3 regions of the Kitasatospora sp. NPDC093806 genome follow, and region 3 is predicted to be linked to each of the others. Evidence: riboswitches for the same ligand, from Rfam matches in the RefSeq annotation. Region 3 holds a riboswitch; each other region holds the start of a gene.
The links. A riboswitch is a leader RNA that binds a small molecule or an ion and turns the genes downstream of it on or off. The one in region 3 is predicted to bind thiamine pyrophosphate.
Positions count from the first base shown of each region.

Region 1 (6,127 bases), on a different contig from region 3:
GAGCGTCTGGGCCACCTGAGCACACATGGGCGGCCGCGCCGGGTGAGATCCCGGCGCGGCCGCCCGTGTGGTTCAGGTGTCAGTCGGCCAGGGGCAGGTAGACGCGGTTGCCCTGGGCGGCGAACTCGGCGGACTTCTCGGCCATGCCGGCGATGGCTTCGGCGTCGTAGTCGGAGGGGGCCGCGGTGGCGCCGTCGCCGTGCTCGGCGCGGATCCGCTGGGAGATCTTCATCGAGCAGAACTTCGGACCGCACATCGAGCAGAAGTGGGCGGTCTTGGCCGGCTCGGCGGGGAGGGTCTCGTCGTGGAAGTCGCGGGCCGTCTCCGGGTCGAGGGCCAGGTTGAACTGGTCCTCCCAGCGGAACTCGAAGCGGGCGTCGGAGAGCGCGTCGTCCCAGGCCTGGGCACCGGGGTGGCCCTTGGCCAGGTCGGCGGCGTGGGCGGCGATCTTGTAGGTGATGACGCCGGTCTTCACGTCGTCCCGGTTGGGCAGGCCCAGGTGCTCCTTGGGCGTGACGTAGCAGAGCATCGCGGTGCCCCACCAGGCGATCATCGCGGCGCCGATGCCGGAGGTGATGTGGTCGTAGCCGGGCGCGACGTCGGTGGTGAGCGGGCCCAGGGTGTAGAACGGGGCCTCGTCGCAGATCTCCTTCTGGAGATCCATGTTCTCCTTGATCTTGTGCATCGGGACGTGGCCCGGGCCCTCGATCATCACCTGGACGTCCTTGGCGCGGGCGATCCGGCCGAGCTCGCCGAGGGTCTGGAGCTCGGCGAACTGCGCCTCGTCGTTGGCGTCGGCGATCGAGCCGGGGCGCAGGCCGTCACCGAGCGAGAAGGTGACGTCGTAGCTCGCGAGGATGTCGCAGAGCTCCTCGAAGTTGGTGTAGAGGAAGTTCTCCTCGTGGTGCGCCAGGCACCAGGCGGCCATGATCGAGCCGCCGCGCGAGACGATGCCGGTCTTGCGGCGGGCGGTCAGCGGCACGTACCGGAGCAGCACGCCGGCGTGCACCGTCATGTAGTCGACGCCCTGCTCGCACTGCTCGATGATGGTGTCGCGGTAGACGTCCCAGCTGAGTTCCTCGGCCTTGCCGTCGACCTTCTCCAGCGCCTGGTAGAGCGGCACGGTGCCGATCGGCACGGGGGAGTTGCGCAGGATCCACTCGCGGGTGGTGTGGATGTTGCGGCCGGTGGAGAGGTCCATGACGGTGTCGGCGCCCCAGCGGGTGGCCCAGGTCATCTTCTCCACCTCCTCCTCGATCGAGGAGGTGACGGCGGAGTTGCCGATGTTGGCGTTGATCTTCACCAGGAAGTTGGTGCCGATGATCGCCGGCTCCACCTCGGGGTGGTTCACGTTGACCGGGATGACGGCGCGGCCGCGGGCCACCTCGTCGCGGACGTACTCGGGCGCCAGGCCCTCGCGCAGGGCGACGAACTCCATCTCGGGGGTCACGACGCCGCGCTTGGCGTAGGCCAGCTGGGTGACGGCGGTGCCGTCGCGGCCGCGCAGCGGGCGGCGCGGGCGGCCGGGGAAGACCGCGTCGAGGTTGCGCAGGTTGCCGCCGCGCGGCGAGGTGTGCTTGATGCCGTCGTCCTCGGGGCGCGCCTCGCGGCCGTCGTACTCCTCGACGTCGCCGCGCTGGCGGATCCACGGGTCGCGCAGGGCGGGCAGGCCGCGGCGCACGTCGGGCTCGTAGGCCTGGTCGGTGTACGGGCCGGAGGTGTCGTACAGCGGGACGGTCTTGCCGTTGGTGAGGACGACCTCGCGGTACGGCACGCGGAGGTCGGGGCGGGTTCCCTCGCGGTAGGCCTTGCGCCAGGCCGGGGTCGGGTAGCCGGTGCCCGCGCTGGAGACGTCGCCGTTCTGGGCAGACTTCGGCTGTGCCTCAAAGGTGGTCATCAGACCTTCAACTCCCTACGCCGGCATTACCCGGTCAGGTTCCTGCGGTCGACGCAGCCGCCGGTCCGTCCGTCGACGTCCCGTTCAGCGCCCTCTCAGCCCGGTGCTCCGAGCTCCCGCGTCCGCAGGCGGTGTTGCCTGCGCATGACGTCCAACACCGTAGCGAGCCGATCGCCGGAGGTCCAGAGCGGGTCCGGCGGGAGGAATGGCGAGGTCCGGACGGTGAACGGTGGGGCGCGGAGCCGTCCGGGCGGGCAGACTGGCAGGGCGAGCGAGCGGGCGGGTGGGCGGACGAGGCGAGGGAGGGCCGGCGTGGTCGGGAGTGCGGGGCGGGTCACCGGGGCGGTGGGCGCGGGACTGGTCGGCGAGGTGATGGTGCACGTCCCGCAGCGGCAGGGCACCGAGGCGTTCCTGGCCTACCTGGCCGTGCCGGGGGACCGACTGCCGGTCGGCACGCCGGTGGTGGTGATCGAGTACCACCCGCCGAGGACCGTGTACGTAGCGCCCGTCGTTCCGTGACGAGGCTGTGACGGGATGTCATGTCGGTTCCCTTTCCAATGGTTTGCCCCCGGCGGACAATCCGAATCGGCGCATCTCCTGCGCCGGAAGGGGGAGTTGCACCATGGGGTACGTCATCGCCGGTGCGGTCGCCGGCGCACTGATCGTCGGGATCACGCTCTTCAAGATGATGTGGCGGGTCGCCGAGCCGAACGAGGCGCTGATCATCTCCGGCTCGCGGCACCGCACCGAGGGGGTCGGTGACGGACTGGGCTTCCGGATCGTCACCGGCCGGGGAACACTGGTCACGCCCGGCCTGCAGGGTGTCCGGCGGCTCTCGCTGGACCTCAACGAGGCCGAACTGAACGTCGAGTGCGTCACCACGCAGGGCATCCCGGTCCGGGTCAAGGGCGTGGTGATCTTCAAGGTCGGCGACGACGACGTGTCGATCGCCAACGCCGCCCGCCGCTTCCTGGACCAGCAGAAACTGATCAGCCAGCGGGTCCACAACGTCTTCGCCGGCCACCTGCGGTCGATCGTCGGCGGGCTCACCGTCGAGGACATGATCCGCGACCGCGAGCGGCTCACCGGCGAGACCAGGGCCGCCTCCGGGCTGGAGATGGAGAAGCTCGGGCTGATCATCGACACCCTGCAGATCCAGGAGATCATCGACCCGACCGGCTACATCAAGAACCTCGCCATCCCGCACGCCGCCGCCGTCCAGCGGGACGCCCGGATCGCCCAGGCCGAGGCCGACCGGCTGGCCACCGAGGCCGAGCAGGAGGCCGCCGCCCGCAAGGCCGAGGCGACCCGCAACAGCGAGATCCAGCAGTCCTCGTACCAGGCCGAGCGGGACACCGCCAACGCCCGTGCCCGCCAGGCCGGTCCGCTGGCCGACGCCGCCGCCCGGCAGCAGGTGGTGGTCCAGGAGACCCGGGTCGCCGAACTGGAGGCGCAGCGCAAGGAGCAGCAGCTCCAGATCGACGTCCGCAAGCCGGCGGACGCGCGGGCGTACGACACCCGCACCTCCGCCGAGGCGGACCGCGACGCCCGGATCTCCGCCGCCCAGGCGCAGGCGCAGGAGACCGAGCTGCGGGCGGCGGCCGAGGCCGGCCGGGTCCGGATCGCGGCCGAGGCGGAGGCCGCGGCCACCAAGCTGCGCGGGCTGGCGGCCGCCGAGGCGACCACGGCCACCGGGCAGGCGGAGGCCTCGGCGGTGGAGGCGCGCGGTCTGGCGGACGCCTCGGCGGCCCGGGCGATCGGGCTGGCCCGGGCGGAGGGCATCAAGGCCCGGGCGGCCGCCCTGGCCGAGAACCAGGACGCCGTGGTGGCCCAGGAGTTGGCGGAGAAGTGGCCGCAGATCGTGCGGGCGGCCGCCGAGTCCTTCGGCAACGTCGAGCACATGGTGCTGCTCAACGGGGCGGACGGGATGGGCGAGTTGTTCGCCAAGGCGCTCACCATGGGCGGCACCGGGCTCGGCCTGGCCCGCCAACTGCTGAACACCGTCGGCGCGGACGGCGGTGCGGCGTCGGCCGGCCCGACCGCCGCCCCGGTGCCGGTGCAGCCGGTCCCGGTCGACGCGGTACCGGTCGACGCGGCGCCGTCGGACGCCGTCCCGGCCGACGCGGTGCCGGAGGGGGGCCGGAGCTGATTGGGTAGCGTGCCCGCGCCCAGCTGAGTACCCGTACTCAGGTGGGCGCGGCCGCGTCCGCCGGACGATGAGGGCATGCAGCCAGCAGCCACCGCCCGGATCGGCATCACCGCCGTCGGCGCCCAGCTCCCCGCCCACCGACTGACCTCCCGCCGGCTCCAGGACGAGATCACCGCCGGCGGCCGGCTGCGGCTGCCGGAGCGCACCTTCGAGAAGGCCACCGGCATCGTCACCCGGCACTTCGCGGCCGAAGGCGAGTACGCCTCCACCCTGGCGCTCGGCGCCGCCCGGCGCGCCCTGGCCGCCCGCGGCCTGGACCCGCTCGACGTCGACCTGCTGCTCTACGCCTCCGCCACCCGGGACGTCTGCGAGCCCGCCACCGCACACCTGGTGCAGGCCGAACTCGGCTCCCGCGCCCACGCGTTGGACGTCTCCAACGCCTGCAACAGCTTCCTCAACGGGATCGACCTGGCCCGCGCGATGATCCTGGCCGGACGGGCCCGGCGGGCCCTGGTGGTCACCGGCGAGACGCCCAGCCGGGCGATGCGCCGCGACCCGAGCGGCCTGGCCGACTTCCGCGAGGGCTTCGCCGGCTACACCTTCGGCGACGCGGGCGCCGCCGTCGTGGTCGAGGCGGTGGAGCGCGGCGGCATCCTCGACATCGAGACCGAGACCGCCTCCGAGCACTGGGAGGTCGGCGGCATCCCGGGCGGCGGCTCGCGCCACCCGCGCGGTGACGAGTACAGCTACTTCCGGGGCGGCGGCAAGGAGTTGCGCGGCGTCTTCGAGAAGATCGGCGCCGACATCCTGACCCGGGTGGCCGCCCGCACCGGCTTCGGCTGGGACGACTACGCCCGGGTGCTGGTGCACCAGGTGACCGTCCCGTACCTGGAGCGGTTCGTCGAGCTCACCGGGGTCCCGGCGGAGAAGCTGGTGGTCACCGTGCCGGAGACCGGCAATGTCGCCAGCGCCACGCTCGGCATCCAACTCGACCGGATACAGCACGAGTTGTCGCCCGGCGACAAGGTGCTGCTGGTCGGGCTGGGCGGCGGCGTCAGCCTGATGACGATGGTCTGGGAGGCGTCGTGACCCCGCCGGAGATGACCTCGCCGGACGCGACCCCGCCGTGCGCGACCGAGCTGTGGGTGGTCGTCCCCGCCTACCAGGAGGAGGCCCGGATCGCCGCCACCCTGGAGGCCCTGGCCGCCCAGCGGGACCGGGAGTTCACCCTGCTGGTCGCCGACAACGGCTCCACCGACGGCACCGCCGACGCCGTCCGCGCCTTCGCCGCGCGGGCCCCCTTCCCGGTCGAGCTGCTGGTCGAGCCGGAGAAGGGCGTCGGCTCGGCGGTCGACACCGCGTTCCGGTACGCCATCGCGCACGGCGCCACCCTGCTCGCCCGCACCGACGCCGACTGCCTGCCCGAGCCCGGCTGGACCGCCGCCGCCCGGGCCGGGCTGCGGGCCTCCGGCGGGCTGGTCTGCGGCCGGGTCACCGCCCGCCGGGACGAGCACGGACCGGCCGGACGCGCCGTCTTCCTGGTCCTGGTCGCGCTGGGCGCGTTCTTCGGCCGGATCCGGCCCGCGCACCACCGCCGGCACGGCTACCTCACCCCGTACCGGATGCACGCCGGCAACAACATGGCGATCACCGCCGAGCTGTACCGGGCGGTCGGCGGCATGCCGCGCCGGCCCTCGCCGACCGACCGGACGTTCATCAACCGGGTCCGCCGGCACAGCACCGCGATCGTCCACCGCCGCGACATGGTGGTGCAGAACTCCACCCGGCGGATCCGCGCCTACGGGGTGATCGGCACCGCCCGCTGGTACCTGGAGCGGGGCGCCGGACCGCGCTCCGCGGACGTCCGCTGACCCCCGACGTCCGCCGAGACCCCGAGGACCCGCCATGCTCGACCGGCTCGCGCACAGCCTGCGCACCGTCCACCCCGACCGCCCCGCCGTGCTGCGGCTCACCCGCCTCGGCACCACCCGGGCCGGCCTCCGCCGCGGCGAACTCGCCGACCTCGCCGACACCTTCGCCACCGCCCTGCACGCCCGCGGCCTCACCGCCGGCGCCACCCT
Region 1 is NZ_JBFBDO010000040.1:2,013-8,139, forward strand. Features, by position in the region: gene thiC (phosphomethylpyrimidine synthase ThiC) at 80-1,897, opposite strand; TPP riboswitch at 1,893-2,027, opposite strand; gene AB0N76_RS20025 (hypothetical protein) at 2,210-2,416, shown strand; gene AB0N76_RS20030 (SPFH domain-containing protein) at 2,520-4,046, shown strand; gene AB0N76_RS20035 (3-oxoacyl-[acyl-carrier-protein] synthase III C-terminal domain-containing protein) at 4,122-5,135, shown strand; gene AB0N76_RS20040 (glycosyltransferase family 2 protein) at 5,132-5,917, shown strand; gene AB0N76_RS20045 (class I adenylate-forming enzyme family protein) at 5,952-6,127, shown strand, end outside.
Region 1: another riboswitch for thiamine pyrophosphate. It lies ahead of thiC (phosphomethylpyrimidine synthase ThiC); the one in region 3 lies ahead of AB0N76_RS29910 (cytosine permease).

Region 2 (6,127 bases), on a different contig from region 3:
CCCGGCGGCGGTGCAGGCCGCCAAGCCGATGTTCGACCTGATGCGCACCGAGGTCATGGTCGGCCAGTACCTGGACGTGCTGGAGCCGGTGGCCGGGGACTCCACCGACCCCGGGGCGCTGGAGCGGGCGCAGACCGTACTGCACTACAAGTCCGCCAAGTACACGATCGAGCGACCCCTCCAGGTCGGCGCGCTGCTCGCGGGCGCCGAGCCGGCCCTGGTGGCGGCGTACGGGGCGTTCGGCCTGCCGCTGGGCGAGGCGTTCCAGCTGCGGGACGACCTGCTCGGCGTCTTCGGCGACCCGGCGGTCACCGGCAAGCCGGCCGGCGACGACCTGCGCGAGGGCAAGCGGACCCTGCTGGTCGCGCACGCGATGCGCGGGCTGCCGGCCGCCGACGCCCGGCACCTGGACGAGCGGCTGGGCGCGCCGGACCTGACCGCGGCCGAGGTCGCCGAGCTGCGCGGGCTGGTGGCCCGCAGCGGCGCGCCGGAGCTGGTCGAGCGGCGGATCGAGGAGCTGATGCGGCAGTCGCTGGCCGCGCTGGCGGCGGCGCCGCTGGCGGACGAGCGGGCCCGCGAGACGCTGCTGGCGCTGGCCGAGGCCGCCACCGTCCGCAAGTACTGAGAGCAGCACGCGGACGGCGGCGGCCGTCGCGTCAGAGCGCGCGCAGCCGCCGGGCGAACTCGGCGGCCGCGGCCCCCGGGTCGTCCGCGCCGGTGATCGCCCGGACCACCACGACCCGGCGGGCGCCGGCCGCCAGCACCTCGTCCAGGTTGCCGAGGTCGATGCCGCCGATGGCGAACCACGGCCGGTCGGTGGACTGCTTCGCCGCGTACTCGACCAGGCCGAGGCCCGGCGCGTGGCGGCCCGGCTTGGTCGGGGTCGGCCAGACCGGCCCGGTGCAGAAGTAGTCGACGCCGGGCTCGGCGATCGCCGCGTCCACCTCGGACTCCGCGTGGCAGGACCGCCCGATCAGCACCTCGTCGCCGAGGATCGCGCGGGCGGCCGGCACCGGCAGGTCGTCCTGCCCGAGGTGCAGCACGTCCGGACCGGCCGCGTGGGCGACGTCGGCGCGGTCGTTGACGGCCAGCAGCCGGCCGTGCCGCCGGCAGGCGTCGGCGAACACCTCCAGCGCGGCGAGCTCCTGCTTCGCCTCCAGCCCCTTGTCCCGGAGCTGGACGATGTCCACGCCGCCGGCCAGCGCGGCGTCCAGGAACTCGGCGAGGTCGCCCTGCTCGCGCCGGGCGTCGGTGCACAGGTAGAGCCGGGCGTCGGCGAGCGCGCGGCGCGGCGAGTCCGCCGCCATCAGATCAGCATCGCCTGGGCGCGGCGCTTGACCTCGGTGCCGCGGTTCTCCCGCAGCGCCTGGATCGGGCTGCCGGGCAGCGACGGGTCCTCGGTGAAGAGCCACTCCAGGATCTCCACGTCGTTGTACCCGCAGTCGCGCAGCACGGTCAGGGTGCCGATCAGGTGCTTGACCGGGCCGTCCTCGTCGATGAACGCCGCCGGGACCTGCAGCGACTTGTTGGGGCCGCGGCGGATGGCGATCAGGTCACGCTTCCTGACCATGTCGCGGACCTCGGTGACCACCACACCCCACTTCTCCGAGATGTCGGGGAGGTACGTCCACTCGGTGATCAGGGCTTCGATCTTGCTTTCGTTCTCACTCACGGCACCAGCCTGCCACTTCCGCGGCCCGCCGCGCACCACGCGCTAGGCGGCGGCCGACTTCAGCGGCACCGCCGGGTCGGCCGCGCGGGCCGGGTCCAGGGCGGTGCCGCGCTCGATCAGCCGCCGGCCCTGGGTGAGGTCGCGCGGGCGGTCCACCGTGAGCAGGGCGCGCAGGACGCCGTCGCGCAGCCAGAGCACCGACCAGTCCGGGTCGTCCGGCGAGCCGCGCCACAGCAGCTCGTCGTCCGCGCCGTGCCGCCCGGCGTACTGCACCATCCGCCCGAACTGCTCGGACCAGAAGTACTGCACCGGGTCGTACGGCGGCGCGTCCGCGCCCAGCACCGAGGCGGCGGCGGCCGCGCCGGACTGCAGCGCGTGGTCCCAGTGCTGGACGGTCAGCCGGGCGCCGGAGCGCGCCGAGAGGTAGCTGACGCAGTCGCCGGCCGCGTACACGCCCGGCAGCGTGGTGCGCAGCCGCTCGTCCACCAGGACGGCGCCGGCCGCGTCCAGCCCGACCCCGGAGCCGGCCAGCCAGCCGGTGGCCGGGCGGGCGCCGACGCCGACCAGCACCTCGTCGGCCGGCAGGTGCGAGCCGTCCGCGAGCAGCACCGCCCCCGGTTCGACGGCGGTGACGCCGGTGCCGCAGCGCAGGTCGACCCCGGCGGCGGCGTACCAGGCGGCCATCGCCCGGCCGACCTCGGCGGGCAGCGCGCCGGGGACGGGCGCCGGGCCGGCCTCGACCACGGTGACCTCGCAGCCGGCCGCCCGGGCGGCGGTGGCCACCTCGGCGCCGATCCAGCCCGCGCCGACCAGCACCAGGCGCAGGCCGGGGCGGAGCAGGGCGCGCAGCGCGAGCGCGTCGTCCAGGGTGTGCAGCAGGTGGGCCCGCTCGGCGCCGGGCAGGGCGCGCGGCTCGGCGCCGGTGGCGATCACCAGCGCGCCGTACGGGAGGTCCCCGGCGTCGGTGTGCAGCACGCCGGGGGTGCCGGCCGTTGCCGGGGTGAGGCCGGTGGCCCGGCGGCCGGTGAGCAGCTCGACGCCGAGCGCTCCGAGGTCGAGGTCGAGGGGGGTGGCGTCGGCCTTGCCGAGCAGGACGTCCTTGGAGAGCGGCGGCCGGTCGTACGGCGCGTGCGGCTCCTCGCCGAGCAGGGTGACCGGCCCCTGCCAGCCGTCCCGCCGCAGCGCCGCGGCGCAGTGCGCCCCGGCCAGTCCGGCGCCCACCACGACCACCCGGTCCGTCCGTCCGACCTGCTCTGTTCCGCTCAGCTCTGCCACGCCCGCCACTGTACTCAGCCAGGTCCCGGGCCCTCCGGCCTAGGCCGGGACCTCCGTAACAGGTGCCTTCAGCGGCCCCGCTCCCCGGAGTTAAGGTGGGGGCACCATCACGGGAGCCCGGCGTACCGGGCTGAGAGGCGGGCTGACACGGCCTGCGACCGTCCGAACCTGATCCGGGTCATACCGGCGAAGGGAGAGCAGCGACTTTGACACGCTTGGCACCGGGCGGCGCCCACGCCGACGTGCTGGTGGTCGGCGGCGGCGTCATCGGACTGGTGGTCGCCTGGCGGGCGGCCCAGCGCGGACTGCGCGTCACCGTGCTCGACCCGGCCCCCGGCGGCGGCGCCGCGCAGGTCGCGGCCGGCATGCTCGCCCCGGTCACCGAACTCCAGTACGGCGAGGAGCCGTTGCTGCGGCTCGGGATGGCCTCCAACGAGCGGTACGCGGCCTTCGCCGCCGAACTCGCCGAGGCCGCGGGCGGCCAGGACACCGGCTACCGGCAGTGCGGCACGATCGCCGTCGCCCTGGACGCGGACGACCGCGAAGAGCTGCGCGAGCTGCACGCCTTCCACCTCCGGCTCGGCCTGGACTCGCGGTGGCTCACCGGCCGCGAGGCCCGCCGGCTGGAGCCGATGCTCGCCCCGGGCGTCCGGGGCGGCCTGCACGTCACCGACGACCACCAGGTGGACGGCCGCCGGCTGTCCCGCGCGCTGGTCCTGGCCTGCGAGCGGGCGGGCGTCGTGCTGCACCGCGCCGAGGCCGCCGAGCTGCTGGTCGAGGGCGACCGCGCGACCGGCGCCCGCACCACCACCGGCGAGCGCGTCGACGCCGACCGGGTGGTGCTCGCGGCCGGCTCCCGCAGCCACCTGCTGCCCGGCCTGCCGCCGGGCGTGCTGCCCCCGATCCGCCCGGTCAAGGGCCAGATCCTGCGGCTGCGGGTGCCCGCGGCGTACCGGCCGTTCCTGTCCCGGAACGTGCGCGCCGTGGTCCGCGGCGGCCACCTCTACCTGGTGCCGCGCGCCGACGGCGAGCTGGTGATCGGCGCCACCACCGAGGAGCAGGGCCACGACACCACGGTCACCGCCGGCGGCGTCTACGAGCTGCTGCGCGACGCGCACGAGCTGGTGCCCGGCATCACCGAGCTGCCGCTGGTGGAGACCGCCGCCGGGCTGCGCCCGGGCTCGCCGGACAACGCGCCGCTGCTCGGCCCGACCGCCCTGCCCGGCCTGGTCGCCGCCACCGGCCACTACCGCAACGGCGTCCTGCTCACCCCGGTCACCGGCGACCTGCTCGCCGAGTACCTGGCCACCGGCACCCTGCCGGAGCTCGCCGAGCCGTTCTCCCCCACCCGCTTCACGAAGGTCCCCGTATGAGCGACATCACCCTGAGCGTCAACGGCGAGCCCCGCGCGGTGCCCGCCACGACCACCCTCGCCGAGGTGGTGGCCACCCTCAGCCAGGCCCACTCCGGCGTCGCCGCCGCGCTGAACGAGGCCGTGGTGCCGCGCACCGCGTGGTCGCGCACGCCGCTGGCCGCGGGCGACCGGATCGAGATCCTCACCGCTGTCCAGGGAGGCTGACCGATGGCCGACGACCTTCTGACCATCGCCGGCACCGCCTTCGGCTCGCGGCTGATCATGGGCACCGGCGGCGCCCCCAGCCTGGACGTCCTGGAGCAGGCGCTGCGGGTCTCCGGCACCGAGCTGACCACGGTGGCGATGCGCCGGGTGAACGCCAGCACCCAGGGCTCGGTGCTCGACGTGCTGACCCGCAACGGCATCCGGGTGCTGCCCAACACGGCGGGCTGCTTCACCGCCGGGGAGGCCGTGCTGACCGCCCGGCTGGCCCGCGAGGCGCTCGGCACCGACTGGGTGAAGCTGGAGGTGATCGCCGACGAGCGGACCCTGCTGCCGGACCCGATCGAGCTGCTGGACGCCGCCGAGACGCTGGTGGACGACGGCTTCACCGTGCTGCCCTACACCAACGACGACCCGGTGCTGGCCCGCAAGCTGGAGGACGTCGGCTGCGCGGCGATCATGCCGCTGGGCTCGCCGATCGGCTCCGGTCTCGGCATCCGCAACCCGCACAACTTCCAGCTGATCGTGGAGGCCGCGAACGTCCCGGTGATCCTGGACGCCGGCGCGGGCACCGCCTCGGACGTCGCGCTGGCGATGGAGCTGGGCTGCGCCGCGGTGATGCTGGCCTCCGCGGTGACCAGGGCGCAGGACCCGGTGCTGATGGCGGAGGCGATGCGGCACGCCGCCGAGGCGGGCCGGCTGGCCCACCGGGCGGGCCGGATACCGCGCCGCTTCCACGCCGAGGCCTCCTCGGCGATGGCCGGCCGCGCCGAACTGGACACCCGCGAGCGCCCCGCCTTCTGAGACTCGCCCACTCGCCTCCGGACCGCTCCGACCCGGCGCCGACGGTCGGCGGGCACGGCACCGGCGCGGCCCTTTGGCTCGGGGCGGGCCGATCATCGGCCCGGTGTCACAAACCGGGCACAGAGCGGCCCCGGGGGCGGTGTCCCCCGGGGCCGCCCGCCCGCCGCCCCCTAAAATCGCGGGGTGGACATGACCCTGCGCGACCCCCTGATCGGTACCCTGCTCGACGGCCGGTACCGGGTCGAGCGGCGGATCGCCGCCGGTGGGATGTCCACCGTCTACCAGGGCACCGACACCCGGCTCGACCGGGTGGTGGCGCTCAAGGTGATGCACCCCTCGCTGGCCGGCGACACCGCGTTCACCACCCGCTTCATCCGCGAGGCCAAGGCCGTCGCCCGGCTCGCCCACCCGAACGTGGTCAACGTCTTCGACCAGGGCGCGGACGGCGGAAACGTTTTCCTCGCCATGGAGTACGTACCCGGCCGCACCCTGCGCGACCTGCTGCGCGACCGGGGCGCGCTGTCCGTGCGGGCCGCGCTGGACATCCTGGAACCGGTGCTCGCCGCGCTCGGCGCCGCCCACCGGGCCGGCCTGGTCCACCGCGACGTCAAGCCCGAGAACGTGCTGATCACCGACGACGGCCTGGTCAAGGTCGCCGACTTCGGCCTGGTCCGGGTGCTGAACGCGGCCGACGGCGCGGCCACCTCCACCACCTCGACCACCGACACCGTGCTCGGCACCGTCTCCTACCTGGCCCCGGAGCAGATCCGCCCGGGCGACGAGACCGACCAGCGGGTGGA
Region 2 is NZ_JBFBDO010000024.1:68,274-74,400, reverse strand. Features, by position in the region: gene AB0N76_RS15180 (polyprenyl synthetase family protein) at 1-625, shown strand, start outside; gene thiE (thiamine phosphate synthase) at 657-1,307, opposite strand; gene AB0N76_RS15170 (Rv2175c family DNA-binding protein) at 1,307-1,672, opposite strand; gene AB0N76_RS15165 (FAD-dependent oxidoreductase) at 1,715-2,938, opposite strand; TPP riboswitch at 3,047-3,159, shown strand; gene thiO (glycine oxidase ThiO) at 3,154-4,320, shown strand; gene thiS (sulfur carrier protein ThiS) at 4,317-4,526, shown strand; gene AB0N76_RS15150 (thiazole synthase) at 4,530-5,327, shown strand; gene pknB (Stk1 family PASTA domain-containing Ser/Thr kinase) at 5,517-6,127, shown strand, end outside.
Region 2: another riboswitch for thiamine pyrophosphate. It lies ahead of thiO (glycine oxidase ThiO); the one in region 3 lies ahead of AB0N76_RS29910 (cytosine permease).

Region 3 (6,127 bases):
TCACCGGCGTTCACGGTGTTTCGGCCGCGCGGTTCACCGGCCGAGCTGGGCCAGTACCTCCGCCGGGCGGTTGGTGATGATCGCCGACACCCCGAGCTCCAGGCAGAGCTCGACGTCGGCCGGCTCGTCCACGGTCCAGACGTGCACCTGGTGGCCCAGCTCGCGCAGCCTGGTCACCAGCCCGGGCCGGGCCCGCACCAGGTCGATGCCGGGACCGGCGATCCACGCCCCGCCCGGCAGCGGCGCGCCCGGGCGCAGCCGCCCGCGCAGCGCCAGGCCGCGCTCGAACAGGAACACCCGCGGGTACTGCGGCGCGGCGGCCGTCACCCGGGCCAGCGCCAGCGAGGAGAAGCTCATGATCCGGGCCCGCGGCCCGGTCGGGGCGGCGTCCGGGTCCGCGCCGGTGCCCGCGCCGCCGATCCCGAACCGGTCCAGCGTCCGCAGCAGCTCGGACTCCACCCGGCCGCGGAACCGGACCGGGTGCTTGGTCTCGATCGCGAGGTCCACCGGGCGCCCGCAGTCCACGACCAGCTCCAGCAGGCTCTCCAGCCGCAGCACCCCGCGCAGCTCCGGGTCCTCGCTCGGGCGCCCGGTCTTCCAGGCGCCGAAGTCGTGCGCCTCCAGCTCGGCCAGCGTCATCGCGGACACCGTGCCCCGGCCGTCCGAGACCCGGCCGATCCGGCGGTCGTGCACGCAGACCAGCTGCCCGTCGGCGGTCACCCGGACGTCGCACTCCAGCGCGTCGGCGCCCTCGGCGAGCGCCCGGCGGTAGGCGGCGAGGGTGTGCTCGGGCAGGGCGTGCGAGGAACCGCGGTGGGCGATCACCTGGACCGGCGGAGCGGTGCGGGTGGTCGGGAGCGAGACATCAGGGCTGGTCACGCCGTCCACGATAAGCCGCGGAGGTGACACGAAAGCGAAGACGGCCCCAACCTGCGGGGCCGTCTTCGTCACTCGGGCGGGAGGGGGCGGGGGTCGGTGCGCGCCCTCGCCGGGGGTCAGCGCGCGCCCTCGCCGGGGGTCAGCGCGCGGCCACGGCCCGGCCCCGGGTGAACGGGGTGAGCACCCAGGTGGCCAGCGCGGGCACCAGGAAGCCGAACAGCGAGGCCGAGGTCCACTCCTGCGGGGTGAAGTGCAGCGCCTCCTGCGCGGAGGTCCAGAGGTCCGTCCACCAGCCGGCCACCGCGGTCGGCGCGATCAGCTGGTAGGTGGCGAAGCCGAGCGCCCACGGCAGCAGCATCAGCCAGCGGGACGGCGCGTCGTCGGCGAGGTTCCAGCCGCGCCGGCCGGCGCCGAGGAAGTAGTCGACCGCCAGCACCGCGAACATCGGCACGAAGACCGAGCCGATCAGCCCCAGGAAGGCGTAGTACGAGTCGGTGAACTCGGTGATCTGCAGCGCGAGCACGGTGATCAGCACGCCGGTGCCGCCGGTCAGCACCCGGCGGTCGACCTTCGGCAGCAGGTTGTGCACCGACATCGCGGTCGAGTACACGTTGGCGAAGGACTGGTCGGTCTCGCGCAGCACCAGCACCAGCAGGAACAGCCAGCCGGCCCACACGCCCAGGAACGAGTCGAAGATCCGGCCGGCGTCCCCGTCCGCCTGGAGCAGCGCCAGCAGGCCCAGCACGTAGCACCAGACCTGGGCCAGGGTGTAGCCGGTGAAGCTGCCCCAGAACGCCGAGCGCGGGGTGCGCGAGTGCCGGGTGTAGTCGGCGGCCAGCGGCACGAAGGAGATCGACACCGCGATCATCGCGTCGGTGGCCTTCAGGAAGCCGTGCCAGTTGCCCGCGCCCGGGTCGGACACGCCGTGCCGGCCCAGCTGGACGGTGAAGTACACCATCGCGACCGCCACCGCGGCGGCGACGAAGCGGCGCAGCACCGCGATCGCGCCGAGCGGCCAGATGGTCAGCGCGGTGGTCACGGCGCCGGCCAGGACGACGAAGACCCAGCGGTAGCCCTCGGTGCCGGCGACGGTCTGCGCGCCGAGCGCGATCGTCAGCAGCTCGTAGACGCCCCAGCCGACGCACTGGACGATGTTGAGCACCGTCGGCACGTAGGAGAGCCGGGTCCCGAACAGTCCGCGCAGGTTGGCCATGGCCGGGGCGCCGGTCCGGGCGCCGATCAGCGCGGCCACCGCGAGCATCGCGGTGCCGACCACGGTGCCGGCCACGATCGCGGTCACGGCGGCGGCCAGCGACAGCTCGCTGCCCTGGGCGCCGAGCACGGTGGCGGCGGTGGTGAAGCCGATCAGTGAGACGCCGAGGTTCATCCAGAGCGCGAAGTGGTCGCGGAAGCGCAGCGTGCGCGGCGGCGCGGTGTCCAGCACCAGCGGCGCCTCGACCCGGTGCGGGTGGTCCGCCACGGCGGTGGCGGTGGCCGCGGCCCCGGTGGCGTCCGCGGTCGCCCGGGAACCGGGGACGGCTCCCGCGGCGTCCGAGGTCGGGGGGACGTTCCCGGACGCGGGCGCGCCCGAGGACGAGGATGACGAAGCAGGCGGCATGGCCGTTCACTCCCTACGCCGGCATTACCCGGACAGGTTCCGGCGGTCTGCGCCCCCTCGACGGCAGCCCACGGAACCCGTGGCGTACGGTCGACCGGCGCACTCTCAGCCTGGTCGGTCCAAGCTCCCGCGTGTCAGTTTGGAGCGACAGGCTAACCGGCGTGGGGGAGAACGCCAAGGCGGAGCGGGTGCGCGGGCCGCCGGTGGGCTGTCTGGCCCGGCTAAGGATTCTTATGAGTTCTTCAGAAGGCTCCTTACGGCAATCGAATCGGGTGTGCGAAAAACTATGGTTGTTGGTCCTGTCAGCTATGGAGGTCGTCCGTGAGCACCGAGCGCGAGGTTGGGTCCACCGGGCCGCAGGGGGAGCAGCCCTCCGGCCAGGGGGTGGTGGGTCCCGCTCCTGACGGTCCGGCGCAGCAGTCTGCCGCCGGTCCCGCCCCCGCAGCGACGCCCGCGGCCGACCAGCCGGCCCCGGCGGCCCCGGCCGCCGAGGGGGGTTCCGGCGGGTTCACGCCCACCGTGGCCTTCGGCAAGGTCCCGGCCCCGGACCCGGCGCCCGCCGCGCCCACCGCGCCCGCTCCGGTCCCTCCGGTCGCCGAGGCGCCCACCGCGCCGGCCCCGGCCGCCGCGCCCGGCTACCTCGACGCCCCGCCGCCGGTGCTGCCCCCGGCCCCGGCCCCGGCGGCGCCCGCCGCCCCGGCCGCCCCGGTCGGCAACCCGTACGCCACCCCGGCGCCCGGCACCCCGGTGCCCCCGCTCGCCGCGGCGCACGACCCGTACGGCACGCACGCCACGCACGCCGGGCAGGCAGCGCTCGGCGCGCCCGCCGCACACGCCGCGCACGACCCGTACGGCGCCCCGGCCGCGCCGCACGCCCCCGGCGCGACCGGCCAGCACCACCACCCCTTCGGCGCGGGCCAGCCGCTCGGCGGCTGGGGCGGCGCGCACGACATCACCCCCGGCGCGCCCGGCACCCCGGGCGGCCCCGGCGGCCCGCTCGGCTACCCCGGTGAGTACCCCGGCGCCCCCGGCGGCCCGCGCAAGAAGCGCGGCGGCCTGATCGCGCTGGTCGCGGCCGTCGCGCTGATCGCCGGCGTGGCCGGCGGCGCGGTCGGCGTGGTCGTCGCGGACCGCGACGACGTCAAGGTCAGCGCCAAGGCCGACCACAGCTCCACCACCGTCCAGGCCAACAACACGCAGAAGAACGAGCCCGCCCCCGGTTCGGTGGCCGGCATCGCGCAGAAGGCGCTGCCCAGCGTCGTCACCATCAAGGCGCAGGGCAACGGCGAGTCCGGCACCGGCACCGGCTTCGTCTTCGACACCGAGGGCCACATCCTCACCAACAACCACGTGGTCGCGCCGGCGTCCAGCGGCGGCAAACTGACCGTCAAGTTCGCCGACGGCAGCTCCTACAACGCCTCCGTGCTCGGCCGCGCCGAGGGCTACGACGTCGCCGTCATCAAGCTCGACAGCCCGCCCAAGGGCAAGCTGACGCCGCTTCCGCTGGCCGACTCCGACAAGGTCAACGTCGGCGACTCCACCATCGCCATCGGCGCCCCGTACGGCCTGGAGTCCACCGTCACCACCGGCATCATCAGCGCCAAGGACCGCCCGGTCGCCTCCGGCGACGAGACCGGTGCCCAGGCTTCCTACATGAACGCGCTGCAGACCGACGCCTCCATCAACCCCGGCAACTCCGGCGGCCCGCTGCTCGACTCCGGCGGCGCGGTGATCGGCATCAACTCGGCGATCCAGTCCAACACCTCCAGCAACGGCCGGGCCGGCTCGATCGGCCTCGGCTTCGCGATCCCGATCAACCAGGCCAAGTGGGTCGCCGACACCCTGATCAAGACCGGCAAGCCGGTCTACGCCAAGCTCGACGTCCTGCGCAACGACGACTACAAGGGCGACGGCGCGCAGATCCAGACCCGCGACGTCCAGGGCCAGTCGGCCGTCACCCCCGGCGGCGCCGCCGACAAGGCCGGCCTCAAGCCCGGCGACGTCATCACCAAGCTCGGCGGCTCCCCGATCGAGAACGGCCCCGCCCTGGTCAGCAAGATCTGGACGCACAAGCCCGGCGAGACCGTCGACGTCGAGTACACCCGCAACGGCCAGACCTTCACCACCAAGGTGACCCTCGGCGAGCGCGTCGGCGACAACTGACCCCCACCCACCCCCGAAACCCGGTGCACCGAACCCCGCCGGACCCGTTAGGCTGACCTCCGCCTGGAGAGCTGCCCGAGCGGCCTAAGGGAACAGTCTTGAAAACTGTCGTGCGGTGACCCCGTACCGTGGGTTCGAATCCCACGCTCTCCGCTGGTAGGAGAAACCACCTGCTCAAGGCGGGTGTCGACATCACGTCGGCACCCGCCTTCGGTGTTTTCGGGGGTGGTGGCGGGGGCCCGGTGGGGTGGGGTGGTGTCCGGTTTCACCTGAACGGGGGGTTTGGGGGGAGAGCGTCCTCTTGTGGGGGTCCGGGGTCCGTGTGTCCGGGTGTCAGGGGCGAACGGCCCAGGGCCTGGCGAGGAGAGACGGATGGCCTGGTACCCCGGTGCGGAGAAGATGGAGCTCCAGCCCGAGTCGGACGAGCAGCCGGAGATCACGCCGACGCAGGTGATCTTCCACAGCGTGGCGGCGCCGTGGACGCCGCGGCGGATGTACGAGTACTGGAGGGACTCGACCAACCTGGAGTCGCACTTCGGGGTGGGCTACGACGGCTGCGTGGGGCAGTTCGTCGGCACCCAGACCCGGGCCGACGCCAACATGCACGCCAACCGCCGGGCCGACGGCACCGGGGCGGTGAGCGTGGAGTCGGCCAGTGACGACCGGAGCACCGATCCGTGGACGGACGCCCAGGTCAGGGCGCTGGTCGCGCTCGGGGTCTGGCTGCACCAGCGGCACGGCATCCCGCTGCGGGCCTGCCCGTCCTGGGACGCGCCCGGCTTCGGGGTGCACCGGATGTTCCCCGAGTGGTCGGACGGCGGGACGGCCTGCCCGGGGGACGTCCGCGAGCGGCAGTTCCACGAGCTGGTGCTGCCCGGCATCGTCGCGGCGGCCGGCGGCGCCCCGCTGCCCCCGCCGCGCGCGGAGACCGGCCCGGCCCGGTACCGGGTCACCATCAACGGGCTGGAGTACGGCTACGGCGCGCACGGGCCGCAGGTCCGGGAGGTGGGCGAGGCGCTCGTCCGGCAGGGCTTCGGGCGGCACTACCAGTCCGGTCCGGACGAGGACTGGCGGGACCAGGACACCCTCAACTACCAGGACTTCCAGCACAGTCTGGGGTACTCCGGCCCGGACGCCGACGGGGTGCCGGGCGAGGGCTCGCTGCGTCGGCTGCTCGGCCGGCTGCCCTCGCCGCGCCGGGTCTCGCTGGCCCACGTGGTCGCGGCGGCCCGCACCGACCCGGGCGCCGAGCAGGGCCACCAGACGTACGGCGGCGAGGTGCGGATCGTCGAACAGGCCCTGGCGGACGAGGGGTTCCTGGAGCAGCGCTGGGTGGACGGTTCGCTCGGCTCCCGGACGGTGCAGGCGTACGCGGCCTTCCAGCGCAGCCTCGGCTACGCGGGGGAGGCGGCCGACGGGATCCCCGGGCAGCGCAGCCTGCGGGCGCTGGGCGACCGGCGGGGGTTC
Region 3 is NZ_JBFBDO010000086.1:22,544-28,670, reverse strand. Features, by position in the region: gene AB0N76_RS29915 (glycerophosphodiester phosphodiesterase family protein) at 34-879, opposite strand; gene AB0N76_RS29910 (cytosine permease) at 1,019-2,497, opposite strand; TPP riboswitch at 2,491-2,638, opposite strand; gene AB0N76_RS29905 (trypsin-like peptidase domain-containing protein) at 2,819-4,660, shown strand; tRNA gene AB0N76_RS29900 (tRNA-Ser) at 4,726-4,813, shown strand; gene AB0N76_RS29895 (peptidoglycan-binding protein) at 5,033-6,127, shown strand, end outside.